Regions from separate parts of the Microbacterium sp. NPDC055521 genome, predicted to be linked through region 1. Evidence: predicted binding sites of a transcription regulator. Region 1 holds the regulator's gene; each other region holds the start of a gene.

Region 1 (6,336 bases):
ACGTGCACGGTCAGGCCGGCGTTGAGGGTGATCGCCTCGAACACGTGGCGCACCAGCGATCCGGTGAAGTGACCGCCGATGAGGTGGAACTCGAAGCCCGCGGGCTCACCGTCGTGCACGAGGAACGGGCGGCCCGAGATGTCGACCACGGCCTGAGCGAGAGCCTCGTCGAGGGGCACCAGCGCATCGCCGTAGCGCGAGATGCCCGCCTTGTCGCCGAGCGCTTCGCGGATCGCCTGGCCGAGCACGATCGAGATGTCCTCGACCGTGTGGTGCGCGTCGATGTGCGTGTCGCCGGTGGCGCGCACCGTGAGGTCGGTGAGCGAGTGCTTCGCGAACGCCGTGAGCATGTGGTCGAAGAACGGAACGCTCGTGTCGATGTCGCTGCGTCCCGTGCCGTCGAGGTCGATGACGACCTCGACGGTCGACTCGGAGGTGCTGCGGGTTCGGCGGGCGGTGCGGGTGGTCATGCGGGCGATCCAATCGACGCGAGGGCTTCCAGGAATGCGGTGGTCTCGGCTTCGGTGCCGGCGGAGACACGCAGGTGATGCGGGATTCCGACGTCGCGGATGAGCACTCCGCGGTCGTACAGTGCACGCCAGAGGGCCTGCGGGTCGTCGACTCCGCCGAACAGCACGAAGTTCGACCACGAGGCGTGCGGCCGGTATCCGAGGGCCTCGAGCGTGGCCGAGATGCGCTCACGCTGCTCGACGATCTCGTCGACCATCTGCAGCATGGTCGACGAGTTGCGCAGCGCCGCAACGGCTGCGGCCTGCGTGAGAGCACTGAGGTGGTAGGGAAGGCGCACGAGCCGCAGCGCATCGATGAACGCCGGGTCGGCGGCCAGATAGCCCACCCGGGCGCCGGCGAAGGCGAAGGCCTTGCTCATCGTGCGCGAGACGGCGAGCCGCGGCCGGCCGGCCAGCAGGCTCAGCGCCGAGGGGGCGTCGTGCGGGGCGAACTCCTGGTAGGCCTCATCGACGATCACGACGCCGCGCGTCGCGTCGTAGACGGCCTCGATGACGTCGAGTCCCAGCGGGGTGCCGGTGGGGTTGTTCGGGGTGCACAGGATGACGACGTCGGGGTCTGCCTCGGCGACCTGCCGCGCGGCATCATCGGGGTCGAGCGTGAAGTCGTCGTGCCGGGCGCCCGCGAGCCACTGCGCGCCCGTGCCCTGCGTGATCAGCGGGTACATCGAGTAGGTGGGCGCGAACCCGAAGGCGGTGCGGCCCGGGCCGGCGAACGCCTGCATGATGTGCTGCAGCACCTCGTTCGAGCCGTTGCCCGCCCAGATCTGCTCGGCCGTCAGCCCGTGACCGAGGTACGCGGCGAACGCCTCTCGCAGCTGCGTGAACTCACGGTCGGGGTAGCGGTTGACGTCGCGCAGCGCGAGGGCGATGTCGTCGAGGATGTCGCTGGCGACCTCGTCGGGAACCCGATGCGTGTTCTCGTTGACGTTCAGAGCGACCGGGAGCGGCGCCTGCGGGGCACCGTACGGCGTGAGCCCGCGCAGGTCGGCGCGGAGGGGCAGCTCATCGAGGGATGTCACATGCTCCATCGTAGGCCGCGCATCGCGCGCGCCGCCGCGGATGACGGCGCGCTCACCCGGAGTAGGCCGTCGGGATCGCGATCGACGTGCCTACCTGGATCATGCCGGTGGTGAGGTCGTTGAGACGCTTGATGTCGTCGATGACGTCGCGCGGATCGGAGGCGGGTGCTGCCTCGGCTGCGATAGACCACAGCGTGTCACCGGGCAGAACCGTCACGGTCTCGAAGGCGACCGGCTCACTCTCACCGGACGCGACAGCCGAGCCGCCGGCCAGAAGGGAGACGGCGATGCCTGCGATGACCGGTGCGGCGGCGAGGGCGGCGAGCAGACGACGACCGCGCGCCGTGAGGCGCAGCCGGGTCGAGACAGAACGCCGTGCAGCGGCCGTGACCGTGAAGGTCTCGGGGGCCTGGATGCTGGTGGTGCTCATGTGATGCTCCTCTTCGCTCTCCTCCGCCCTTCGGGCGGAAGGGGTGCAGCTTTCGCATCCGGCATCCGGCCGGGGATGCCGGATGCGAAGCTACGTTCCGAATGTATCTTCGATATCGAACATCTGTCAAGAATTCTTCGAATACCGTGCCGTCACTTCTGCGACACGCTCGAACAGATCTTCCGTTATCCGGGCGAACTCGGATACGGTTTCGATGAAGTCAGCCCACCATGGGCCACCGACATTCGAACCGGATCCCCGCGACGACGCGGATCCGACCGTGTGAGGGTATGAAGGAGCATCCATGAGCGACACCCCCGAGACCGCAGCCGAGGCTCCCCGCACGCGACGCCGCAAGAGCCTGAGCCCCAAGCAGATGGCGATCCTCGAGGTGATCCAGACCTCGATCGCCCGCCACGGCTACCCGCCGAGCATGCGCGAGATCGGCGACGCGGTGGGGCTGAAGTCGCTCTCGAGCGTCACTCACCAGCTCGGGCAGCTCGAGCTGAGCGGCTACCTGCGCCGCGACCCGGGCAAGACCCGCGCGATGGAGGTGCTGATCGACCTTCCCGGCAGCGGTACCGAGAACCCCGCCGACACCGCCCCGTCCGTAGGGGACGCCGCGCTGGTGCCCCTCGTCGGCCAGATCGCCGCGGGAGTGCCGATCACGGCCGACCAGCAGGTGGAGGAGATCTTCCCGCTGCCGAGGCAGCTGGTGGGCAAGGGCGATCTGTTCATGCTGAAAGTCAACGGCGAGTCGATGATCGACGCGGCGATCTGCGACGGCGACTGGGTCGTCGTGCGCACGCAGAACAATGCCGAGAACGGCGAGATCGTCGCCGCCATGATCGATGGGGAGGCGACGGTGAAGACCTTCCGCCGGCGAGACGGGCACACCTGGCTGCTGCCCCGCAACTCGGCGTTCGAGCCCATCCTCGGCGACGAGGCGGTCGTGCTCGGCAAGGTCGTCGCGGTGCTCCGCTCGGTCTGATCGCGCGCCTGCGACGGAGAGAGGCGCCGCTTCCCGGTCGGGAAGGGGCGCCTCTCTTGCTGGACGGGCGTCAGACGGCGACCGCGACGTCCTCACGGACGCGCCGGGTGGCCTCGACGATGTTGCGCAGCGACTCGACGGTCTCCTCGTAGGCGCGGGTCTTCAGACCGCAGTCGGGGTTCACCCACAGCTGCCGCAGCGGCAGCTCGTCGACGGCGCGGCGCAGCAGAGCCTCGATCTCGTCGACGCTGGGCACCCGCGGCGAGTGGATGTCGTACACGCCGGGGCCGACCCCGTGATCGAAGCCGAAGCGCGCGATGTCGGCGACGACCTCCATGCGGCTGCGCGCGGCCTCGATCGAGGTCACATCGGCGTCGAGGGCGCGGATCGCATCGATCACCACGCCGAACTCCGAGTAGCAGAGGTGCGTGTGGATCTGCGTCGCCGCAGCGGCACCGGCGGTCGCGAGGCGGAACGAGCGCACCGACCAGTCGAGGTAGTCGGCCTGATCCGCCGCCTTCAGCGGCAGCAGCTCGCGCAGCGCCGGCTCGTCGACCTGGATGATCGCGATACCGGCGGCCTCGAGGTCGGTGATCTCGTCTCGCAGGGCGAGGGCGACCTGATCGGCGGTCTCGCCGAGCGGCTGGTCGTCGCGTACGAACGACCACGCGAGAATCGTCACGGGACCGGTGAGCATGCCCTTGACCGGCTTCGCGCTGAGCGACTGGGCGTACGCGGCCCACGAGACGGTGATCGGCGCCGGGCGCGACACGTCTCCCCAGAGGATCGAGGGCCGGGTGGCGCGCGAGCCGTAGGACTGCACCCAGCCGTGCTGGGTGACGGCGAACCCGTCGAGGTGCTCGGCGAAGTACTGCACCATGTCGTTGCGCTCGGGCTCGCCGTGCACGAGCACGTCGAGGCCGAGCTCCTCCTGCAGGGCGACGACCTGGTCGATCTCGCGGCGCAGGAAGTCGTCGTAGTCGTCGGCGGGCAGCTCGCCGCGCAGGAACTGGGCGCGGGCCCTGCGGATGTCGCCGGTCTGCGGGAACGAGCCGATCGTCGTCAGGGGCAGTGCGGGCAGGTTCAGCGCCCGCTGCGCGCTCTCGCGCTCGGCATACGAGACGCGCGAGAACTCCGCCTCGGCGACCTCGTGCCCGCGCACCGCCCCGTCGCGCACGCCGGGGGCGGCATGCCGGTCGGCGAGGGCTGCGGATGCCGCATCCAGCGCGTCGGCGATGGCCTCCCGGCCCCGGCCCAGCCCCCGCGCGAGGGTGACGACCTGGCCGACCTTCTGGTCGGCGAAGGCGAGCCACGAGACCAGACGCGGATCGAGTGCCGTCTCGTCGTCGACGTCGTGCGGCACGTGCAGCAGCGAGGTCGAGGTGGATGCCGACACCGCGGCCGCGCCGAGCGCGCGCAGCGACTCGAGCTTCGCGAACGCCGCGTCGAGGTCGCCGCGCCAGATGTTGTGTCCGTCGACCACGCCGCCGACGAGGGTCTTCCCTTCGAGCGTGGGCAGTGCGGCGGGCACCTCGCCGCGGACGAGGTCGACGCCGATCGCCTCGACGGGCGCGGCGGCCAGCACGTCGAGCGTCGCGCCGAGCGCGGCGTACGGGGCTGCCACGAAGATCTGCGGGCGCGCGCTCGCGCCGCCGAGCACCGCGAGGGCGCGGGCTGCGGCATCCGCCAGGGTCGCGGTGTCGACCGGCAGCGACTCGCTGACCAGCGCCGGCTCGTCGAGCTGCACCCACTGGGCGCCGCCTGCCTTCAGCTTGGCCAGCAGCTCGGCGTAGACCGGCAGCAGGTCATCGAGTCGGCTGAGCGGCTCGAAGCCCTCCGGTGCGTCATCCGACGCCTTCGCCAGGGCGAGCAGGGTGACCGGTCCGACGATCACCGGGCGGGTGACGTACCCGGCGGCCGCAGCCTCGGCGACCTGCTGCACGAGATGCTCGCTGGCGAGGGAGAAGGCCGTCTCGGGGCCGATCTCCGGCACGAGGTAGTGGTAGTTCGAGTTGAACCACTTGGTCATCTCGAGCGGTGCGCGCTCGCCCTCGCCGCGGGCGACCGTGAAGTACGCATCCAGTCCGATGGTGCCGTCGGCATCGCGAAGATCGTCGAAGCGGGTCGGGATGGCGCCGACGGTGACCGCGGCGTCGAGCACCTGGTCGTAGAACGAGAACGACTCGGGGATCGACGAGTCATCGCGGCCGAGGCCGAGCTCGGCGAGACGGGCGCGCGTCGTCGCACGCAGCTCGGCGGCGGTGCGCTCGAGCTCGGCCTGGTCGGCGCGGCCGGCCCAGAATGCCTCGACGGCCTTCTTCAGCTCGCGACGGCGGCCGATGCGCGGGTAGCCGAGGATCGTCCCTGCGGGGAAAGCGGTCATGGTGTTCCTTTCGATGCTGCGGAGAGCTGGCGCGCGGGGATGACCCCGGCGGACTGGAGGACGTCGAGCACGGTCTCGTGCTGGTTGAACGCGTACAGGTGCACACCGGGCGCCCCGCCGTCGACGACGGCACGGATGAGGTCGGCGGCCCAGCGGATGCCGATCTGCCGGCGCCCCTCGGTGGTCGGCTCGACCTCGAGCTCGATCGCGAGCTCGCTCGGCAGCTCTTCGCCGGTCAGCTCGAGCACGCGCGCCAGGCGCGCGGGCGAGGTGATCGGCATGATGCCGGGAAGGATCGGGATCGTGACACCGGCGCGGCGCGCACGTTCGACGAACGCGAGGTAGTGGTCGGAGTGGAAGAAGAGCTGCGTGATCGCGACGGTCGCCCCAGCGGCCTGCTTCGCGAGCAGCGCGTCGACGTGCTGGCTGCTGTACGCCGAGCGGGGGTGGCCGTTGGGAAAGGCTGCGACGGCGATGTTCACCTTGCGGCGCGGCGCGACCCGCACGGCACCCGGGTTGCCGCGCACCGGCGACTCCTCGTACGGCGCCCGCTCGGCCTGCACGCGGTCGATCAGCTGCACGAGCTGCGCCGAGCTCTCGAGGTCGCCGAGGAACACGTCGTCCTCGCTCCGGCCCGCCGGCGGGTCGCCGCGCAGCGCGAGGAAGCTCAGGACCCCGGCATCCAGGAACTCGCGGATCAGACGGGCGGCGCCCGCATAGGTGTTGCCCACACACGTGAGATGCGCGAGCGGCTCGGTGTCGGTGTGCGTGCGGATGTATCGCAGCACGTCGAGCGAGCGGCCGCCGGTCGAGCCTCCCGCGCCGTAGGTGACCGAGATGAACTCCGGCCCTGCGTCGGCGAGGCGGTCGATCGTGTCGCGCAGGGCGCGCGTGCTCTCAGCCGTGCGCGGCGGATACAGCTCGAAGGAGAACGGGATGCTGCTCATGGCGATTCTCCTTCGGGACCGGTGCGGCGGGGTGTC
Region 2 (6,336 bases), on a different contig from region 1:
ATTGAGGACTGGAACGCACAGCTGTCGCTTCTGACGGGGATGGCAGCGGCCGAGTTGATGATCGACGCGAAGGTGGGTGTGCTGCGAACGATGCCGCAGCCGGAAGACGGCGCGTTCGAGCGCTTCCGGCGTCAGACCGAGGCTCTCGGTCGCCCGTGGACCACCGGTCGGTACGGCGAGTATCTGCGCCAGCTCGACAAGCGGGATCCGCTGACCCTTCCTGTACTGGAGGCCGCGGCGTCGCTTTTCCGCGGCGCGGGATACGTCGCCTTCGACGGGCGACTGCCCGAGGGCGATCTGAGCCAGGCCGCGATCGGTGCGCCCTACGCCCACGCTACCGCTCCGCTGCGCCGCCTGGTGGACCGGTGGTCGCTGGCGATCTGCGTCGCCGCGGCGGAGGGCCGCCCTGCACCGGAGTGGGCGCGGGATTCACTGGCGGAGCTGCCGGCGCTGATGCAGCAGTCAGCGCAGCGGGCATCCACGCTGAACGCCGAGACGATCAACCGTGTCGAGGCCGCACTGCTTCGACCGCTGGCCGGGCAGGTGATCGAGGCGACCGTCATCGAGATGCGCGGCGAGGGGCGTGCGACCGTGCAGATCGCCGAACCTGCCGTGACCGCCACCGCACCGGTGCCCGTCGGAACCTCACCCGGATCGCGCGTGCGTCTTCGCGTCAGCGGGGTGGACGTCTCGCTGGGGACCGTCGACCTCAGCGCGATCTGAGTCGCTTCGAGTGCCGCGGGACATCGATCCCGCGGGACGTGGTGCGTGACGCTCGCTCGTTCGCGGTGACGGCCAGGCGCGCGGGACTCGGTCACGAGGATGCCGAGCGGATCCTCGAGGCGGTGTGGATCAACGACGGGTGATCAGGCGGGCACTGCGGTCGTCGTCATCACGAGCAGCTGCGGATCGCCGAGGTCGAGTGACACCGTGATCGACGCGAACTCGGCGAGGGACTGCACGTGCGTGCCACCGCAGAGGAATCCGACCTCGCCCTCGGGCAGCGTGCAGCGCCAGGTGCGACGGTCGATGATGCTCGGCCCGTCGACATCGATGCGACTCCGACCCGCCGAGGCGATCCAGCCGGCGAGGGTCTCGTTGATCCGCGTCTCACGCTCGGCCAGCGAGGCCGCGAACCCCTCGGAGTCGAAGCCTGCCTTGCGCAGGCTCTTGCCCAGGCGATACTCGTCGACGCTGCCGTCGGCGTGGATGCGGCTGGACTGGTTCGCCTTCCCCTCGAAGTCGGGATTGCCGAGCGGGTCGGTGCCGATCTCCTTGCGCCACAGGTCGGCCACCGCCGCGTCGAGGGCGAGGGACGCCAGGTGGCACGCGGTGTGCCCTCGGCTCAGTGAGGCCCGGTGATCGGCATCCACCGTCAGCGTGACCCGCGCACCGATAGCGATGTCGGCGGGGATCGCCCCCTCGGTGCGGTGGCCGACCATCCACGTCCAGCCCTCGCCACCGCGCTTGACGGGGATGTCGGAGCCGACAGCCAGCGCTCCCTCGTCGCTGATCGCGGCCATCACGGCCTCGGTCACGCGCACCCGCACGTCGCCGATGGTGATCGCGCCGGAATCTCCGGGCTGGTCGGGCCAGGTGTGGTCGACGGGATGGAACGGGGTCGCGTCGACCACGACGATCGAGGCGGCCTGATCTACGAGAAGCACCTCGCCTTCGCCGGCCAGTGCGCCATCGGGGAACGAGACGAGCGTCGACTGCATGGATTCCTCCTGACGCGTCAGCCGGTGATGACCTGGGCGGTGCCGAGCGGGGCGTCGGAGCCCATCTCAGCGGCGATGCGGTTCGCCTCTTCGATGAGCGTGGCGACGATGTCGGCCTCGGGCACGGTCTTGATGACCTCTCCCTTGACGAAGATCTGCCCCTTGCCGTTGCCCGATGCGACGCCGAGGTCCGCCTCGCGCGCTTCGCCGGGGCCGTTCACGACGCAGCCCATCACGGCGACGCGCAGCGGGACCGTCATGTCCTTGAGCCCTTCGGTGACGTCATCGGCGAGCGAGTAGACGTCGACCTGCGCACGACCGCACGAGGGGCAAGACACGATCTCGAGCTTGCGCTCGCGAAGGTTCAGCGACTGCAGGATCTGGTGGCCGACCTTCACCTCTTCAGCCGGGGGCGCCGAGAGCGAGACACGGATGGTGTCGCCGATGCCCTCGCCCAGCAGGATGCCGAACGCGGTGGCGCTCTTGATCGTGCCCTGGAACGCCGGACCGGCCTCGGTCACGCCGAGGTGCAGCGGCCAGTCACCGCGCTCGGCCAGCTGGCGGTACGCCTTGACCATCACGACGGGGTCGTTGTGCTTGACCGAGATCTTGAAGTCGTGGAAGTCGTGCTCCTCGAAGAGCGACGCCTCCCACACCGCGCTCTCGACGAGCGCCTCGGGGGTCGCCTTGCCGTACTTCTCGAGCAGTCGCGGGTCGAGCGAGCCGGCGTTCACGCCGATGCGCAGCGACACGCCCGCATCCTGCGCGGCCTTGGCTATGGCGCCCACCTGATCGTCGAACTTGCGGATGTTGCCCGGGTTGACGCGCACCGCCGCACAGCCGGCGTCGATCGCCTGGAACACGTACTTCGGCTGGAAGTGGATGTCGGCGATCACCGGGATCTGGCTCTTCTTCGCGATGATGTGCAGCACATCGGCGTCGTCCTGCGACGGCACCGCGACGCGGACGATCTCGCAGCCGGATGCCGTGAGCTCGGCGATCTGCTGCAGTGTGCCGTTGATGTCGGTGGTCTTCGTCGTCGTCATCGACTGGACGCTGACGGGGGCGTCGCCGCCGACCAGGACCTTGCCGACCCGGATCTGACGGGACTTGCGACGTGGGGCGAGGACTTCGGGGATGCGCGGCATCCCAAGATTCACTGCAGGCACGCATCCAGGCTACCGCCGCCCGATCGGCGTCGGCTGGAAGTCGACCGCTTCGTGTCCGGGGCAAGATCTGCCGCGATACAGGTGTAGACATATTCGAATCTTTGTTCTATACTGGTGTGGTGATCATCGATGAGGAGTTCGGCTCGATCCCGCGGTCTGCGGGTGATGTGCTAGGTGTTCTTCTTGATGATGTGACGTGTTCTGAGGTGGATGCGAACCGTTATGCGGCTCGTCAGGCGCAGCGCGTGGTGGAAGCGGTCGAGTTCGCTCGTCAGCATCCGGAGATCTACACGATCGACGCCGACGCGCAGATGGCCGAGCGGGCTGTCGTGCTGGAGCTGTCGCTGCGGTTGCGGATCTCGCAGGAGCGGGTGCGGGAGCTGTGCTCTGTCGCTGAGACGGCGGCGCGGGATCTGCCGCTGCTGTGGCAGCGCGCCCGTGACGGGTTCGCGTCGATGCACAACGTCGGGGTGATCGTCACCGCCGCCGGCCCGCTCGCCTCCCCGCTCGGCGCGCCGCAGGAGGTTCGGGATGCCGAGGCCGCCGCGCTCGCCCGGCTGGATCAGGCCGCGCACGAGTGGGTGCTGACCTGCTCATCAGCGGTGCTGCGGCAGCGGGCGAAGAAGCTCGTCGACCGGATCACCGGCGACACCGCCGCCCGCCGGCACACCCGCGCGATGGCCGACCGGCATGTCGGCCGCTCCCCCGCCGGCGACGGAATGTCGTGGGTCACCGCCCTGGTCCCCACCCACGAGGCGGTCGCGATGATGCGCCGCCTGACGGCGACGGCGAAGCACACCCAGAAGTTTGAGCGCGACGGGCGCACGCGGGATCAGATCCGCGCCGACCTGTTCAGCGCATGGCTGCGCGGCATCGGCACCCCCACTGCGGTGAAGACGAAGGTCTTCGTCACCGTGCCCGTGCAGCTGCTCGCCGGCGAACCAGTCCCCGTCGAATCCGCGTCCATCGTGGGCGGCGACACGATCGACCCGCTCACCGCGAAGCAGCTCTTCCTCGACGCCCGCGGATTCCACCGGCTGATCACCGACCCCGTCAAAGGCGTGATCATCGACATGGACCGGCGCACCTACCGCCCCACCCGCGCTCAGCGCGACTGGCTGACCCTGCACCACGGGACCTGCTCCCGCGACGGATGCACCCACCTCGCCGTCGACGCCGACCTCGACCACGACCGGCCCTGGGCGAAGGGCGGAACCACCGACCTCACCCAGCTGCGACCACTCTGCCCCCGCGACCACACCATGCGACATCGCACCCGCATCCGATACCGCACCCGACCCGACCACACGGCGCAGGTCATCTCCCCCACCGGTTTCCGCAGCGCTGCTCCGCCGCCCTTCTGACGATCGAGTGCGGCATGGGGTTCGAAAGAGGCTGTCTCCGCGAGCGAAAGCGGCTGCGCGCGGCGTCACGCGCCCGATCGCCCGCACCGCGATGTGCTACTTTCACGGTATGTCCGCGACCCGCACCTGGTGGCCCGCCTTCTAGGCGGTGATTCGCGTACCCACGAGATCAGACCGCCTTCCGGGGCGGTCTTTTTCTTGCCCGCACCGGATCCCCGACCGAGGAGACCCCGATGACCGCAGTTCCGCTCGCCCGACTGGCAGAGCTCACGGCCGATCGTGACGCACCGTTCGTGCTGATCGCACGTGAGGGCGGCATCGACCTGCTCACCGGCGACATCGTCGACGTCGACCGTCTGGCCGACATTCCGCTCGACGGTCCCGACGGCGCCCGCGAGGTGTTCGCCATGGTCCCCTACCGCCAGGTGCGCGAGCGCGGATTCGAGGCGCACGACGACGGCACCCCGCTGCGCTGCCTGCTCGTCACCGAGCACCTCCGGCTCGACCGCGCCGAGCTGATGGGTGTGCTCCCCCAGGCCGCGATCGCGCTGAACGACGGCGGGTTCGACATCTCCGACGACGACTACGCCGAGATAGTCGAGCGCGTCATCGCCGACGAGATCGGCCACGGCGAGGGGGCGAACTTCGTGATCCGGCGCGACTATCGCGCGAGATTCGAGGCCGACGACCGCACGGCTGCCCTCACCTGGTTCCGCGCGCTGCTCGCGCACGAGCGCGGGGCGTACTGGACGTTCGCGGTCGTCACCCCCGATCAGATCGCCGTCGGCGCCAGCCCGGAGGCGCACGTCGTCGCACGCGAGGGCGTCGTGACCATGAATCCGATCTCGGGCACGTTCCGTCACCCGGCGGGCGGCGCGACCCGCGAGTCTCTGGCCGAGTTCCTCTCGTCCACCAAAGAGACCGAGGAGCTGTTCATGGTCGTCGACGAAGAGCTCAAGATGATGAGCCAGGTCTGCTCGGACGGCGGCCGGATCACCGGCCCGCATCTCAAGGAGATGTCGCGACTCACCCACACCGAGTACATGCTGCGCGGGCGCAGTCGCCTCGACCCGCGCGACATCCTGCGCGAGACGATGTTCGCCCCCACCGTCACCGGCTCGCCGATGCAGAACGCGTGCGCGGTGATCCGCAGGCACGAGCGGTCCCCCCGCGGGTACTACTCGGGCGTCGCCGCGCTCTTCACCCCGAACGGCGAGGGCGGACACGATCTGGATGCCCCGATCCTCATCCGCACGGTGTATCTCTCCGACGGACAGCTGCGCGTGCCGGTCGGCGCCACGCTCGTACGCCACTCCGACCCGCACGGCGAGGTCAGCGAGACGCACGGCAAGGCGGCGGGTGTGCTGGGCGCGATCGGCGCCATCGAGCGCGACCGCGCGGCCGAGGCGCGAGGCGACGATGCGCCGGGTGAGGTGCGGCTCGCCGACGATCCCGAGATCGCCGCTCTGCTGGCATCGCGCAACACCCGCCTCGCGGACTTCTGGATGCAGCCGCAGGATGCCCATCCCGGCGGCCGCTTCGCGGGCCGCCGCGCACTCGTCGTCGACGCCGAGGACCGTTTCACCACCATGCTCGCCCACCAGCTGCGTCACCTGGGGCTCGAGGTCGAGATCGCCTCGTGGGACACCGTGACCGACAACGCGATCGACACCGCAGATCTGGTCGTCGCCGGTCCCGGGCCCGGCGACCCCCGCGACACCGCCTCCCCGCGCATCGCGCGCATGCAGCAGGTCGTGGCCCGACGCTGCGACGCGGGAGCGCCACTGCTCGCCGTGTGCCTGAGCCATCAGATCCTCGCCGACCGGCTCGGCATCGACCTGGTTCCGCTCGACACACCGCACCAGGGCGTGCAGAAGACGGTTCCGGTCTTCGGGCAGGACGCGTCGGTCGGCTTCTACAACACCTACACCGCCCGGGTCGCGCCCGGCACGACGGCCGTGACGGATGCGGAGGTGTCGGCGGATGCCTCCACAGGCGACGTCTACGCGCTGCGCGGAGACCGCTTCGCGTCGGTGCAGGGACACCTCGAATCGATCCTGTCGCGCGACGGCCTGGAGACGC
Region 3 (6,336 bases), on a different contig from region 1:
GCCGACCGCGACCCCGGCTGTGTGCATGGAGCTGTAGAACACGAGGGGATAGATCGCGACCGCCAGCGCGCCGATGATCACGATCCATCGCTGGTCACGCAGTGCCTCCCACTCGGCTCGCAATGCGGGCACGGCGATCAGCGCCTGCAGGAGCCCGCCGATCCCCAACGCCGCAGACCCGATCGCGAGAGGACCCACACCGGGCGCAAACGTCGCCGCGGTCCCGGTGGTGCCCCACAGCACGGACGTGACCGTGATCGCTGCGAGTCCGGACAGACGCCCACGGTTCACAGAGCAACCAGCAGGCGTGTGGCGAGCTGCTTCGCGTGCTCGAGTCGCTGGGAGCTGCCCTCCAGCCCCGCGCGCGCCATCGCACCCTCAAGAAGGAATGAGCAGTGTTCCGCCAGCGCGCGAGCTTCAGAGGGCGAGGTCAGCTCGCTCAGGTGATCGGAGAGGATCTGCTCGACCTGCGCCTTGTGTCGTCGGACGGCACCACGGCCCGGCGACCCCACCGGAAGCTCCGCCGCAGCGTTCAACAGCCCACAGCCGCGGAAACCGTGCTCGTACCCGATCTCCGCGTGATCGATATAGGCGTCGAAGACAGCGACAACGCTTCGCTTCGGACCGGCACCGTCTCCAGCTCGCGCCATGTAAAGCGCAAGCCACTCGTCGTGGCGGGCCTCGATGTATGCCAACACCAGTTCGTCTTTCGATGTGAAGTTGTTGTAGAGACTCATCCGCGCCACCCCGGCCGCGGCGGTGATCGCGTTGATACCCGTCGCCGCGATCCCGTCTGCGTAGAACAGACGCGACGCGGCATCCAGCAACTTCGTCCGTACGGTGACCTCGCTCGGCATCCACGACCCTCCTCTAGGTAGATCAGTCTACCTAGAGGAGGGTCGTGCGAGAACTAGCCGACCGGAGATCGCTGGCCGCTCAAGATGCTCTGCAGGTCGATCGTCAGAAGGGTGGTGGTGCGGTGCTGGTGTATCCGGTGGAGGAGATGACCTGCACGGTGTGGTCGGGTCGCGTCCGATACCGGATTCGGGTGCGATGTCGCAGTGTGTGATCGCGGGGACACAGGGGACGGAGCTGACTCAGATCCGTCGTCCCACCTTTCGCCCAGGGCCGGTCGTGGTCGAGGTCGGCGTCGACCGCGAGGCGGGTGCACCCGTCGCGGGAGCAGGTGCCATGGCCCAGGGTCAGCCAGTCGCGTTGCGCTTGCGTGGGCCGGTAGGTGCGCCGGTCCATGTCGACGATCGCGCCTGTGACGGGGTCGGTGATCACCCGCCTGAAGCCGCGGGCGTCGAGGAACATCTGCTTCGCGGTGAGCGGGTCGATCGTGTCGCCGCCGACGATCGACGCGGACTCCACCGGGACCGGGTCGCCGGCGAGCAGCTGGACGGGCACGGTGACGAACAGCTTCGTCTTCACCGCCGTCGCGGTGCCGACACCGCGCAGCCATTGGCTGAACAGGTCAGCACGGATCTGGCTGCGTGTTCTGCCCTCGCGCTTGGCCTTCTGCATGTGCTTCGCCGTCGCGGTCAGACGCCGCATCGCGGCGACCGCGTCGTGAGTGGGAAGAAGCGCGGTGATCCACGACATCCCATCGCCGGCGGGGGAGACGCTCACGTGTCGGTCGGCCATCGCGCGGGTGTGTCGGCGGGCGGCGGTGTCGCCGGTGATCCGGTCGACGAGCTTCTTCGCCCGCTGCCGCAGCACCGCTGATGAGCAGGTCAGCACCCACTCGTGCGCGGCCTGATCCAGCCGGGCGAGCGCGGCGGCCTCGGCATCCCGAACCTCCTGCGGCGCGCCGAGCGGGGAGGCGAGCGGGCCGGCGGCGGTGACGATCACCCCGACGTTGTGCATCGACGCGAACCCGTCACGGGCGCGCTGCCACAGCAGCGGCAGATCCCGCGCCGCCGTCTCAGCGACAGAGCACAGCTCCCGCACCCGCTCCTGCGAGATCCGCAACCGCAGCGACAGCTCCAGCACCACCGCCCGCTCGGCCATCTGCACGTCGGCGTCGATCGTGTAGATCTCCGGATGCCGACGCGCGAACTCGACCGCTTCCACCACGCGCTGCGCCTGCCGCGCGGCATACCGGTTCGCGTCCACCTCGGAGCACGTCACGTCATCGAGGAGCACGCTCAGCACATCGCCCGCAGACTGCGGGCTCGTACCGGACTCCTCATCGATGAACACCACACCAGTATAGAACAAAACTTCGAATCTGTCGAGGGTGGTACGCGATCAGATCGGCCGATCCGGGGCATCCGATAGAATCGCTATTTGGCCACCTTCCCGCGCGCAACCGCGCCGGCCCTCGAAGCTTCTGAACGAACGGACCCGCATCACCATGGCATCCACCGCAGACATCAAGAACGGCGTCGTCATCAAGATCGACGGACAGCTCTGGAGCGTCGTGGAGTTCCAGCACGTCAAGCCCGGCAAGGGCGGCGCCTTCGTCCGCACCAAGCTGAAGAACGTCGTCACGGGCAAGTCGGTCGACAAGACCTACAACGCCGGCACGAAGATCGAGATCGAGAACGTCGACCGTCGCGACTTCACCTACCTGTACACCGACGGCGACAGCTTCGTCTTCATGGACCAGGAGGACTACGACCAGATCAACGTCCCCGCGGCCACCGTCGGCGACGCGAAGAACTACATGCTCGAGAACCAGCAGGTGCAGATCGCGCTGAACAACGGCAACCCGCTCTACATCGAGCTGCCCGCCTCGGTCGTGCTCGAGGTCACGTACACCGAGCCCGGTCTGCAGGGCGACCGCTCGTCGGCCGGCACCAAGCCCGCGACCCTCGAGACCGGCTACGAGATCCAGGTTCCGCTGTTCCTCGAGCAGGGCACCAAGGTCAAGGTCGACACCCGCACGGGCGACTACCTCGGCCGCGTCAACGACTGACCTTGAGCGCCCGCACCAAGGCGCGCAAGCGCGCCCTCGACATCCTCTTCTCGGCCGACGTACGCGGCGAGGAGCTCTCGGTCGTGCTCGCCGCAGCCGCCAAGCGCGCCGCCAGCGAGCCGTCTCGCGAGGCCTCGTGGCTGTACGCCCGCGACATCGTCGACGGCATCATCGACAACCGCGATGAGATCGACGAGCACATCACCACGCACAGCAACGACTGGAAGCTCGAGCGGATGCCCGCCGTCGACCGCGCCCTGCTGCGCATCGGCACCTGGGAGATCGTCTACAACGACGAGGTTCCCACCGCCGTCGCAATCGACGAGGCCGTCGAACTCGCCAAGGAGCTCTCGACCGAGGACTCCGGCGGGTTCGTGCACGGCGTGCTGGCCCGCATCGCCCGATCCATCTGAGTCGCAGCCGGCGCTGAGCGCGTGTCGGTGGTGACGGGGAGGATGCTGTCATGAGCTCTCCTCGCCCTCCCGCCACGGTGCTGCGCGCCCTGGCGGGCGACGGCGGCTACCAGCGCGGGCTCGACTACGCCCGTCGCGGTCGCGTCGCCGACGTGCGGTGGGATGCCGCATCTCAGACGCTCACCGCCGGCGTATTCGGCAGTGAACGTGCTCCCTACCGGTGCCGGGTGCGCTTCGACGGGCCGCGGATCATGACGACCAACTGCACGTGCCCGGTCGCCGCGGCCTGTAAGCACGCGATCGCGGCCATCCTCATCGGTGCCGACGCGGATGAGACGCTCGACAGCGCGCCCGAGCGGCCCGCCGCGGCGTCCCCCGCCCCGCCGCCGCCGCGCGAGCCGTGGGAGCAGTTCGGGGCGTTCGCCCGCCCCGTTCCGCCGCCGGCGTGGCGTGCGCTGCTGAACGCTCCGCCCGCGGCGACGTCCGCGCTGCCCCTCGCGCTGGGAATCGAGCTGCGCACGCGGCCCCGCCACTCGTTCGACCGGTGGGGGCCGGCCGCCCTGCAGACGGCGACACCTCGCGACCTCGCCGGCGATCACGGTGAGATCCTGCTCTGCGTCCGCCCGCTCATGCGCAGCGCGTCGACGGGCCGATGGATCCACGGCGAGGCTTCCTGGGACTCCGTGCGGCGCTCGTCGGCGCGCTTCGATGCCGACCAGGCGCGCTGGTTCACCGACTTCCTCAACATCGCGCGCGACTCGCTGCTCTCGGGCACCGCGGGTGACTGGATCGCCCTCGACCGGGTCGAGACGCCGCTGCTGTGGCAGCACGTCGACGCGCTGGCGGGACTGGGCATCCCGATCATCTCGACGCAGAAGCACACCGCCGTCCAGTTCGCCGAGGACGCGACGATCGGGCTGCGCATCGACCCGGCTGACAGCGGAGGGCTCATCGTCGGCGCCGAGGCCGTACTCGACGGGCGGCCTGCGCCGGCTGCGCAGCTGCGCCCGATCGGGCGCATCGGACTGTACCGGTGGGAACTGGTGGGATCGGGAGTCGCCGTGACCATCGCGCGCATCGCGCTCGCACCCGCCGTTCTGAACGCGCTCAACACGCCCGCATCGATCGATGTCGCACCGCACGACCGCGAGACGTTCCTCGCCGAGGCGTACCCCGTGCTCGCCAGGCAGACGGTGGTGACGGCCCCCGACCACCTCGCGCTGCCGTCGCTCGCCGTGCCCGAGCCGGTGCTGCGGGTGGCGTTCCGAGACCGGCACCGCGTCACGTATCGATTCGGATGGGAGTACGCCGGGCACGGCTCCGTCGCCGTCGCCGAGGGCTCGGAGCCGTTCCGCGATCCGGATGCCGAGCACCGGCGCCTCCGCGAGATCGAGGCGCTCTGGGCCGGTGCCACGCGCGAAGAATTCCGCGATCGCGCCGACCTTGCACAGCTCGACGCGGCCGAGTGGTCCGCGCACGTCCTGCCCGCGTTCGAGGCCTCCGACGTGAAAGTCGTCGTCACGGGCCGTCGAACCCGGTACAGGGAGCTGACCGGGACGCCCGAGATCTCAGTCTCGACCGTCGAGTCGACCGACGCCGACTGGTTCGACCTCGGAGTGCTCGTGAAGATCGACGGACACTCCATCCCGTTCACGCCGCTGTTCACCGCGCTGAGCATGCGGCGCACCAAGCTCATGCTCGTCGACGGCACGTATTTCTCCCTCGCTCATCCCGCCCTGCAGCAGCTGCGTGACCTCATCGACGAGGCGGGCGCGCTCACCGAGTGGGAGACAGGCCCGCGGATCAGCCGCTATCAGACCGCGCTCTGGGAGGACTTCGAAGACCTCGCCGACGAATCGGAGCAGGCGGTCAGCTGGCGCGCCACGGCCGAGGGCCTGCGCGGCATCGAGCGCGTGCCTCCCACCGCACCGCCTGCGGGCCTCCGCGCCCAGCTGCGTCCCTACCAGCAGCAGGGACTCGACTGGCTGGCTTTTCTGTGGCAGCACCGGCTCGGGGGCATCCTCGCCGACGACATGGGCCTGGGAAAGACCCTTCAGCTGCTCGCGCTCATCGCGCACGCGGTGGAGGCGGGGGAGCAGCGTCCCTTCCTCGTGGTCGCACCCACCTCAGTGCTCGGCACGTGGCGCAGCGAAGCGAGCCGGTTCGCCCCCGACCTGCGCGTTCGCGTCGTCGACGGCACCGGATCGCGTCGAGCGGACGAGATCTCCGCGATGGCCCCCGGGGCCGACATCATCGTCACCTCGTACACGCTGCTGCGACTCGATGCCGAGGAGTACCAGGGCATCGACTGGGCGGGTGTGATCATCGACGAGGCCCAGTTCGCGAAGAACCCCGCCACGAAGGTGCACCAGGCGATCGCGCAGCTGAGATCCGACGTCACGATCGCCGTCACCGGCACGCCGCTCGAGAACAGCCTGACCGACCTGTGGGCGCTGTTCTCGCTGACCGCGCCGGGGCTGTTCCCGTCTCAGCGTCGCTTCCGAGAGGAGTACGTGCAGCCGATCGAGCAGGGCAAGGTGCCGGAGAACGAGGAGGGCGCCCCGTACGGGCAGCGACGGCTCGAACGGCTGCGCCACCGCATCCGACCACTCATGCTGCGACGTACGAAGGAACTGGTCGCGAGCGACCTGCCCGAGAAGCAGGTGCAGGAGCTGTTCGTCGACCTGAGCCCCGCGCACCGAGCCGTCTACGACACAGTCCTGCAGCGAGAGCGCCAGAAGGTGCTCGGCCTCCTCGCCGACCTCGACCGCAATCGCTTCATCGTGTTCCGCTCGCTCACGATGCTGCGGATGCTCGCGCTGTCGCCGCGGCTGATCGACCCGGATGCCGAGGACGCGACCTCCGCCAAACTGGACGTGCTGCTCGAGCACGTGCAGGAGCTGCGCGCCGAAGGGCACCGGGCGCTCGTCTTCAGCCAGTTCACGTCGTACCTCGAGATGGCCGCAGAGCGGCTGCGCGCCGCGGGCATCGCCTACGACT

Evidence for each region. Region 1 encodes LexA, which represses DNA repair genes until DNA is damaged. Its sites were predicted from a motif close to TCGAACANNTGTTCGA; they were not measured.
Region 2: the regulator LexA is predicted to act here: its motif matches at 2,984-2,999, upstream of ACWGSM_RS02745 (DUF222 domain-containing protein).
Region 3: the regulator LexA is predicted to act here: its motif matches at 2,216-2,231, upstream of ACWGSM_RS00160 (DUF222 domain-containing protein).

The regions. Positions count from the first base shown of each region.
Region 1 covers NZ_JBSHJX010000012.1:34,760-41,095, forward strand. Annotated here, with positions in the region: gene hisB (imidazoleglycerol-phosphate dehydratase HisB) at 1-470, opposite strand, end outside; gene ACWGSM_RS11590 (histidinol-phosphate transaminase) at 467-1,558, opposite strand; gene ACWGSM_RS11595 (LysM peptidoglycan-binding domain-containing protein) at 1,602-1,979, opposite strand; gene lexA (transcriptional repressor LexA) at 2,284-2,970, shown strand; gene metE (5-methyltetrahydropteroyltriglutamate--homocysteine S-methyltransferase) at 3,041-5,353, opposite strand; gene ACWGSM_RS11610 (methylenetetrahydrofolate reductase) at 5,350-6,300, opposite strand.
Region 2 covers NZ_JBSHJX010000002.1:180,757-187,092, forward strand. Annotated here, with positions in the region: gene ACWGSM_RS02730 (RNB domain-containing ribonuclease) at 1-723, shown strand, start outside; gene ACWGSM_RS02735 (hypothetical protein) at 867-1,721, opposite strand; gene ispG (flavodoxin-dependent (E)-4-hydroxy-3-methylbut-2-enyl-diphosphate synthase) at 1,739-2,890, opposite strand; gene ACWGSM_RS02745 (DUF222 domain-containing protein) at 3,097-4,254, shown strand; gene ACWGSM_RS02750 (chorismate-binding protein) at 4,488-6,336, shown strand, end outside.
Region 3 covers NZ_JBSHJX010000001.1:32,985-39,320, reverse strand. Annotated here, with positions in the region: gene ACWGSM_RS00170 (DMT family transporter) at 1-291, opposite strand, end outside; gene ACWGSM_RS00165 (TetR/AcrR family transcriptional regulator) at 288-857, opposite strand; gene ACWGSM_RS00160 (DUF222 domain-containing protein) at 961-2,205, opposite strand; gene efp (elongation factor P) at 2,360-2,923, shown strand; gene nusB (transcription antitermination factor NusB) at 2,926-3,336, shown strand; gene ACWGSM_RS00145 (SNF2-related protein) at 3,387-6,336, shown strand, end outside.